4 regions of the Zoogloea oryzae genome follow, and region 3 is predicted to be linked to each of the others. Evidence: predicted binding sites of a transcription regulator. Region 3 holds the regulator's gene; each other region holds the start of a gene.

Region 1 (2,156 bases), on a different contig from region 3:
GAACTGGGTGAGCATCGCCACCGGCGTGCCGCCCCTGGACGAGAGCACGTCGTCGATGATGGTTTCGTACACCAGCGGATACAGCAGGCCATCCAGCGCCACGTTCTGGGCCACGAAGAGCTCGAACGGGTCCTTGATGACCATGGTGTCTTCCACATAGCGGCGCAGGCCCTGCCAGGCGTCGTCTTCCATCCACGCCGACTTGGCGGTGTCGAGCACGTCCACATCGCCCAGCAGGAGTGCCACGCGGGTGATGTACTGGGCGATGCCGAGCTGGTCCATCGACTGATAGATGCACGGCTGGGTGAAGGCCGTGCCGTAGCCGTAGGCACAGATGCCGGCGTTGTTCATGTTGGAACCCCAGGCCACGTGACGCAGCGGGATCAGCATCTTGAGCACGGTGTCGCGGATCTCGGCCGGCAGCGTGGCCGCGAGGCCGCGGTTCTCGACGAAGTCGAAGTTGGCTTCAGCGGTGTCCTGCTGCTTGGCCCGGGCCAGGGTGTAGGCGCCGTAGTAGAACTGGCGCGGATCCTTGAAGCTGTACCAGTCGGCCATCTTGATGGCGGTGCGGGCACGGTCGTAGATCAGGTGGTCGGGGTCCCAGGTCGGCCGGTAGTGGAAGTTGACCTCCTGCTGCATGTCCAGGGTGCCTTCCTGGTAGCGGGATGCCGGCTTGTCGGCGCCGATGCGGCGGGCGATGTTGTCGAAGGTGTGTCGCAGCGGCTTGATGGATACCGTGCGAAGATCGATTTGCATGGGTTTCTCCTCCTTCTGTCTTTTGGGGTTTTCGGTGGTCAGTGTGCTCAGCGGAAACGCTGGTGCGTCGCCTCGCGGAGATTCCAGTCCCAGTCGCTGCCGTCCTCGGATTCCGGCCGGGAGCCTTCCAGGAGGATCACCCGGTTGGTCTTGCAGAATTCCTCGTAGGCCGCTTCCGGCAGAAGCATCTCCACGTAGAGCTCCGGATCGGAGATGGAGAACTCGAACTCCACCAGGCCATCCGGCCGCTTCTCAACAAGGCGCACGTACTTGCGGTTTACGTCTAGCGAGGGCTTCGTCGGGTCGCTCATCGTTTCCTCAATCTGGTCTTGAACACCAGACACCCCATATCAAGTAGCGTGCCAATCGCGATAAGCGACTGAGCAGAAAGGGGAAACGTGTTACCGAGCAAAAAATATCGATAAAAAAGAATTTTATCGATCGATCAATTGATGAAATGCTGCAATGCAGCTTGATGATCTGGTGAAGCGGCGTAACGCGTTACGCAAAGCGCACCCCATACGTAACTTTCGGCCCAAAAAAAAGGCCGCCACATTGCGTGACGGCCTCGAAAAAACCAGGGAGCCCGACAGGAGGGAGGGATCTGTCGGTATGGGTGCTCCTGGTTGCGGAAACGGGAATGAGGTGCCGGGAACGACCTCAGTCGGAACAGGTGGATTGTGGTGAGGGGGCTTCGGCGCCCTTGCAGACGGACTTCGCCATCTTGCCGACCACATCGAGCGAGATTTCGCCCTGGGGGTAGACCCGGCACGCCAGCACGACGCCCTGCGCCAGTTCTTCGTCCGACACGCAGGATTTGCTCATCTTGCGGGCGGCGTAGTCGCCAGCGGTGATGTGCACCTTGCACACCCCGCAGCCGCCGCCGCGGCACCCCACCGGGATGCCCTTCCGGCCAAGCATCTCCATGCCGCGTAGGAGGTTTTCGTCCTCGGCGCACAGGTAGCGCTCGCCGGTATTCTCAATATGAATCAGGTGCTTTGTTGCCATGTCTCCTCCTTCGGCCCCGGCGCGGCCGATCGACGTCGGCCTTCATCCGCTGCTCGCTATTTTTCTCGAGATTTTGTATTATTATCGCTAATGAACAGATAACGCAAGCTGATATGAACATTTTCCCGGTGTGCTGCCTGCGCCGGAGTTCGAACTCCGCCTGCGTGATATAAGGTTGACCTGCCACTGCCCCGGCTTCCAACGCCGGACATAAACTCACATCAAGGCCAGTGGACACGACGGAGGAGAGAGCTTGAGCACCATCCGGTATCCGCAGGATCGCGACCTGCGCAGCCTTGTGCGCTTCTGCGCCGACAAGGGCATGATCTGGCTCGACGAGCACCGCATGATCCTCATGCACGCCGCGGCCATGTCCGCCCTGCGCAAGGAGC
Region 2 (2,156 bases), on a different contig from region 3:
GCGCATCAGGAACTCCTCGAACAGGAAGGCCTGCTTGGAGAGCTGCCCAACCGCCGGGCCCAGGGACAGGCTGTAGAACTCGTCCCGCAGCGCCAGCAGGCACGACGGTTCCAGCCCGACGACGGGCGTGCCCTCGGCCAGCGCCGGGGCGAGCGCGGCCATCACCCGCTGGGCCTCGATCTTCGCCTCATCCACCAGGCCCTGGGAGAGATAGGTGCGTCCGCAGCACAGGGGCCGCGTCGGCTCGGCGTCGCTGGCCACCGGCTGCAGCACCTCGACGCTGTAGCCGCCGGCGCGCAGCACCTTCAGCGCCGCCTCGGCCACCTCGGGCGTGTAGTAGTGGGTGAAGGTATCCACGAAGAGCATCACCTTGCCCCGCGTGCCGGTGGCGTCAAGCGCCGGCGTGGTAAAGCCGTCGGCGACGATCTCGGGGATCGGCCGCCGGGCCGAGATGCCCAGCCAACGCTCGGCCACGCCCGCCAGCCACGGCGAGGCGTTGCGCAGGCGCACCAGGCGCTTGAGGAGCGAACGCCGCGCGTGCAGCCAGCGGGGCAGCCCGGCAAACAGCCGCACCCGCCGCGATGGGCCGAGCCTCGCATTCCGCTGGGCAAGGTATTCGGTCTTGATGAGGGTCATGTCCACCGCGCTGGGGCATTCCTTCTTGCAGCCCTTGCACGACACACACAAGTCCATCGCCGCGGCGAGATCGGGGTGGGCGAAGGGTTCGTCGCCAAGCTCGCCGTTCAGCGCCGCCTTGAAGGCCTTCACCCGGGCGCCGGTGGAATGCATCGGGTCGTGGGTGATCCGGTAGCTCGGGCACATCACCCCCTTGCCGTCGCGCTGGCACTGGTGGTTGTTCATGCACACGGCCACCGCCTTGGCGTAGTTGCCCCCGGTGGCGGGAATGCCCGCGTAGGCGTCGCCCACGCCGTAGGTGTCGTAGGCCGACCAGTCGAGATAGGTTTTCATGGCCACCAGCCACGCAAGACCGGTGCCAATCTTAAAGCGCCTCAAATCAGGCGTTTACGCACAAAGGTGACTGTCACCTTTGCGACAAAGGGCTGACAAGCGCCCCCGCGCCGAAACAATAAACCCCTGTTTTTCTGCTGTTTTCTCCTCTGGCACAGCGATTGCTGAATACCCGGCGTAACCCCAGATCCAGAGGAGCCCAACGTGGAACTGCCCGTCATCAGCAATGCCGCGCCCGAAGAAGCATCCGGCGGCGGTTGTTCTTCAAGCGGCTGCGGCACTGCGCCCGACGCCCTGTCTCATCTGCCCGACCACATCCGCGCCAAGGTGCAGGACCATCCCTGTTATTCGGAAGAGGCCCACCACTACTTTGCGCGCATGCACGTGGCCGTCGCCCCGGCCTGCAACATCCAGTGCAATTACTGCAACCGCAAGTACGACTGCTCCAACGAGTCGCGCCCGGGCGTGGTGTCCGAGCTGCTGACGCCGGACCAGGCGATCAAGAAGGTGCTGGCGGTGGCCGCCGAGATCCCGCAGATGACCGTACTCGGCATCGCGGGGCCGGGAGACCCCCTTGCCAACCCGGCCCGCACCTTCGAGACCTTCGAGCAACTCTCGGAGAAGGCGCCGGACATCAAGCTGTGCGTGTCCACCAACGGCCTGTCGCTCCCGCAATACGTGGACGAGATCGCCAAGCACAACATCGACCACGTGACGATCACCATCAACTGTGTCGATCCGGAAGTGGGCGCCAAGATCTATCCGTGGATCTACTGGAACAACAAGCGCATCTTCGGTATCGAGGGCGCCAAGATCCTCATCGAGCAGCAGCAGAAGGGCCTCGAGATGCTCACCTCGCGGGGCATCCTCGTGAAGGTGAACTCGGTGCTGATCCCCGGCGTGAATGACGAGCACCTCAAGGAGGTCTCGAAGATCGTCAAGGCCAAGGGCGCCTTCCTGCACAACGTGATGCCGCTGATCGCCGAGCCCGAGCACGGCACCTACTACGGGATCATGGAGCAGCCGGAGCCGACCCCCGAGCAGCTGCAGGACCTGCAGGACGCCTGTGCCGGCGACATGGCGATGATGCGCCACTGCCGCCAGTGCCGCGCCGACGCGGTGGGCCTCTTGGGCGAGGATCGCGGCGACGAGTTCACGATGGACAAGATCGACGTGATGGACGTGGA
Region 3 (2,156 bases):
TGTCAGTTGGGGCGCATTATAGCCACAACGGTCCCGGGGAGAAGGGGATTACTTGGGGCCGAAGATCAGGATTCGGCGAGGTGCTGCTTCAGGGAGTCATGGCCGTGGTCGGAGGCCTTGTCCTTGTACTTCAGAACCTGGCGGTCGAGCTTGTCGGTCAGGGCGTCGATGGCGGCATACATGTCGGCATCCTCGCTCTCGACGTGGATGTCCTTGCCACGCACGTGAACGGTGACTTCGGCCTTCTGACGCAGCTTTTCCACCGAGAGGATCACGCCGACGCTGGTGACGTTGTCGAAATGACGGATCACGCGATCGAGCTTGGAGGAAACGTATTCGCGGATGGCCGGCGTAACTTCGACGTGATGCCCCGTGATGTTGAGGTTCATGGTTCTTACCTTTCTGTCAGATGGTTTTGCGCAGACTGACCGGCGGGATATCGAGGGACTCGCGGTACTTTGCGATGGTCCTGCGTGCCACGACGATACCCTGCTGGCCCAACAACTCGGCAATCTTGGCGTCGGACAAGGGTTTCTTCTTGTCTTCCGCGGCTACCAGCTGGCGAATCAGCGCCCGAATCGCCGTCGAGGAAGCCGCCCCACCGGTGTCGGTGGCGACGTGACTGCCGAAAAAATGTTTGAACTCGAAAATGCCTCTTGGTGTGGCCATGTACTTCTGGGTGGTCACCCGCGAGACGGTGGACTCGTGCAATTCCAACTGTTCGGCGATTTCACGCAGTGTCAGAGGGCGCATCGCCACATCGCCATAATCGAAGAACTGACGCTGCCGGTCAACGATCGCTTGCGACACACGCTGGATGGTGTCGAAGCGCTGTTGAACGTTCTTGATGAGCCAGCGGGCTTCCTGCAGGTGATTGGACAGGGAGCCACTGGCGCCGCGGTTGTCCCGCAGGATCTGGGCATAAAGCTGGTTGATGCGCAGCTTGGGCATCGCGTCCGGGTTGAGGTTCACAACCCAGGTGTTGCGCACCTTGCGGACGATGACATCCGGCACCACGTAGCGGATGTCGGACTGGGCGAAGCGGGCGCCGGGCCGGGGGTTGAGGTCGAGGATCAGGGCGTGGGCTTCGCGCAGCTCGTCGTCGGTGCAGCGCAGCGCGCGCTTGAGCTTGAGGTAGTCGCGGGCGGCGAGGAGCTCGAGGTGTTCGGCGACGATGGCCAGCGCCAGCTCGCGTTCGCGGCTGGGCGGCAGGGCGCGCAGCTGCAGGCCGAGGCATTCGCCGATGTCGGCGGCGCCGATCCCGCAGGGGTCGAGGCTCTGGATGTGGCGCAGGGCGATCGTGAGGTCGTCCAGATCCACTTCGAGTTCGGGCGGCAGCAGCGGCAGGAGGTCTTCCAGGGCCTGGCTGAGGTAGCCGTCGTCGTCGAGGGCCTCGATCATGAAGCGGGTGAGGGCCCGGTCGCGGTCGGACAGCTGGGTGAGGGCGATCTGGGCGTCCAGGTGGTCGCGCAGGGTGGTGACCGTGGCCTGGAGATCCTGGAAATCGTTGTCGTCGTCATCGTCCCGCGAGCCGCTGCCGGAGCCCTGCCAGTCGCCGCCTTCGGCGAAGTCGAACTCCCGGTCGGTGTCGCGTTCGCGCTGGTCGGATTCGCGGGCCTGCTCCTGCTCGCGCTCCTGGGCGGCCTCGCTGCCGGCGGGGGCGGCCGGGCCAGGGGCTTCGAGACGGCTGGAGCCGAGGTTCGACTCCGGCTCGTCCCGCTCGATCATCGGGTTCTCGAGGAGGATCTTCTCGATCTCCTGGTTGAGCTCGAGGGTCGATAGCTGTAGCAGCTTGATGGACTGCTGCAGCTGCGGGGTGAGCGCGAGATGCTGGGAGAGTTTGAGCTGGAGGCTGGGCTTCATGACAACAATGATGCCTTAAAGCCGGAAGTGCTCGCCGAGGTAAACCTGACGGACCTGTTCATTCCGGACGATCTCTTCAGGGCGGCCGCTGGCCAGCACTTCGCCGGCATTGATGATGAAGGCGCGGTCGCAGATGCCAAGGGTTTCGCGGACGTTGTGGTCGGTGATGAGCACGCCGATCCCTTTTTCCTTGAGGAAGCGGATGATCTTCTGGATGTCGATCACGGCGATCGGGTCGACGCCGGCGAAGGGCTCGTCGAGGAGGATCAGCCGCGGGTCGGAGGCGAGGGCGC
Region 4 (2,156 bases), on a different contig from region 3:
GTGACTGGCCAGCCCGGTGAACACCAGCCGTGGCGTGATCACGCGGACGCCAGGCGTCTTGGCGAGATCGTTATAGACGGCGTCGGCGCCCGACAGCAGGTAGGCGTACGGGTCGGCGAGGCCCTTGTCGAAGAAGCCGGGCCGGACGATCTGCACGTGCCCCAGCTGCGAGCGGATCGTGGCTTCACGCATGTCTTTCAGGATCCACTGGATGAATCCGCCTGCCAGCAGAAAGGCCATCACGCCGCCGACGATGGTGACAAGCGCGAAAAGCGCCCGACGCCGCTGGCGGACGATGTTTCGGAATGCCTGGGTGACGTCGCGGAAATAGAGATCGATCGACATGAGGCGCACGCGGGGAGTTGCTCGGAAATGCTCGCGGGAAGAGACGTATGGTCGCTTGGAAAGCCAGCAGGGGCAAGTGTTTGATTATTCCAGGTGACAGCGGGCGGGCTGCCACGCCGGGTGAGCCGGAACAAGGGGGAAGATGCAAATGAAAAGCCCGCCACTCTGGGAGTGACGGGCTTGAGTACCGCAAGACTGCTTTCAGTCGATCACCCGAAGGTGATCAACCTGGGCGGGTCTTAGGCCGACTTGCGACGGCGCAGAGCGGCAAGGCCGGTCAGGCCGAGGCCAGCCAGAGCCATGGAGGTGGGCTCCGGAACTTCCAGGCCGAACTGGCCGCCGTTACGGATCACCAGGTCGGTGGTGCCGTTGTTGGAGATCGAGGCGACATCCGGGTTGAAGGCGGTGTTGTAGATGCCGGTCAGGGTCGCGTTTTCAGCGGCGGACCAGGTGTTGGTGACGCTGGCGTTGGTGGTGGCGAAACCGAAGGTCAGGCCATCGGCAACCTTCAGGGACAGGTCGTTCATGGCGCCGTCGAAGAAGTAGCCGGAAGCCATGCTGGTGGCCTTGAAGATCAGGCTGAACACGCCGTTCGGCAGCACGGTGCCGACATCAACAGCGCCGTTGCCCAGGATCAGGTCGAACGAAGCGATGTTGGTGGCGCCGCTGAAAACGTTCAGGGAGCCGGTGGTGAAGGCCAGAGCGCCGGTGGCGGTGGAGCCGTTGCCAACGCCAACGAATTCGCTACGCAGACCGGTGGTCAGGAAGGAAGAGCCGCCGTCAGCGGAGGCGGTGTTGAAGTTGCCAGCTTCGTTGAAGCTGAAGGTGGTGGCGCTGGTCATGGTGTTGTGCACGTAGGCCTTGCCCAGCAGGTCAAGGTATTCGGCAACCAGGGTGGCGTCAGCGGTGCCGCCGACGGCGCCGTTGGCGTCCATGTACCAGTTGGTCAGGCCGGCGTTGGCGCTGCCAGCAGCGGACAGGGCGGCAACGGTGGCCAGGGCGGTGAGGGTCTGCTTGAAGGTTTTCACTTATTTAATCTCCTGAGTAATCGGGGCCACTGTAGCCCTTTCTTTTCATAAGCAATCGGTGTGCCAGTTTTTTGCGATTTTTTAAAGTTATGATTTTGTGTAGGTTTTTTTCAGTTGGGGAACTTCGTCAGAGTCTCGCTGAAACAGGTGTAAAAATTGTCGACACATTTTCTGGCGATCGGGTGGGCGATGACGTTGAGTTGTTGATTTTTCTGGAAAAGTGCGCAAATTGGGTAGTGTGAAATATGTCTCAAGCGGGTGGTTGCAGCCCTAGCCAAGTCGCTTCGCAGTCGGCTTTGACTATGGTATGGGCATCGGTCGTGGGGCGAGCCAGCACGCAGTGGAGCGGAAGAAACAAGCCGTTATTGGTGGCCTCCAGTCGCTTGAGCAATGCCAGGAGGCGAGCCTCGTGAGGAACACTGCCGTCCAGCCGGACCGTCGAGAGGCCGAGCAGCGGGGCGTCGTCGAGGGGCTGGAGCGGGGACAGGGTGTAATGAAGATCGGAAAGGCCTGTTTCGGCCAGGGCTGCGTCGATCCCGCCCATCAACTGTAGACGCGGCACCGATGACTTCAAGCCCAGCCGATCGAGTTCGGCCTGTTGCCGGAGGGCGAGGCGGGCGTCGGCCGCTTCCTTGAGGGTTTCTTCGTGCTGGCGGTGGATGCCGCTCAGCCGGAGGGTGAGGTCGTTAAGCGTGGCGTCGGCGTCGCGGCGGAGCTGATTGGTGGCAACGGCCAGCCCCATCGAGACGGCCAGTGCGGCGAGGCAGGCGAGCAGGGGCTTGC

What was found. Region 3 encodes sigma-54, which starts transcription at its own class of promoters, with help from an activator protein. Its sites were predicted from a motif close to TGGCACGCTTNCTGCTNA; they were not measured.
Region 1: QQK25_RS03810 (phenol hydroxylase subunit) is a predicted target of sigma-54. The motif match lies at 1,104-1,121, and genes of this name have one in related genera.
Region 2: nifB (nitrogenase cofactor biosynthesis protein NifB) is a predicted target of sigma-54. The motif match lies at 1,120-1,137, and genes of this name have one in related genera.
Region 4: QQK25_RS13955 (PEP-CTERM sorting domain-containing protein) is a predicted target of sigma-54. The motif match lies at 1,422-1,439, and genes of this name have one in related genera.

What each region holds. Positions count from the first base shown of each region.
Region 1 is NZ_BSPX01000006.1:37,930-40,085, forward strand. Features, by position in the region: gene QQK25_RS03805 (aromatic/alkene monooxygenase hydroxylase subunit beta) at 1-756, opposite strand, end outside; gene QQK25_RS03810 (phenol hydroxylase subunit) at 804-1,067, opposite strand; gene QQK25_RS03815 (2Fe-2S iron-sulfur cluster-binding protein) at 1,417-1,764, opposite strand; gene QQK25_RS03820 (sigma-54-dependent Fis family transcriptional regulator) at 2,018-2,156, shown strand, end outside.
Region 2 is NZ_BSPX01000010.1:57,401-59,556, forward strand. Features, by position in the region: gene QQK25_RS05475 ((Fe-S)-binding protein) at 1-969, opposite strand, end outside; gene nifB (nitrogenase cofactor biosynthesis protein NifB) at 1,174-2,156, shown strand, end outside.
Region 3 is NZ_BSPX01000024.1:32,775-34,930, reverse strand. Features, by position in the region: gene hpf (ribosome hibernation-promoting factor, HPF/YfiA family) at 66-389, opposite strand; gene QQK25_RS09715 (RNA polymerase factor sigma-54) at 406-1,863, opposite strand; gene lptB (LPS export ABC transporter ATP-binding protein) at 1,879-2,156, opposite strand, start outside.
Region 4 is NZ_BSPX01000042.1:5,108-7,263, reverse strand. Features, by position in the region: gene QQK25_RS13960 (ABC transporter permease) at 1-345, opposite strand, end outside; gene QQK25_RS13955 (PEP-CTERM sorting domain-containing protein) at 585-1,373, opposite strand; gene QQK25_RS13950 (hypothetical protein) at 1,624-2,156, opposite strand, start outside.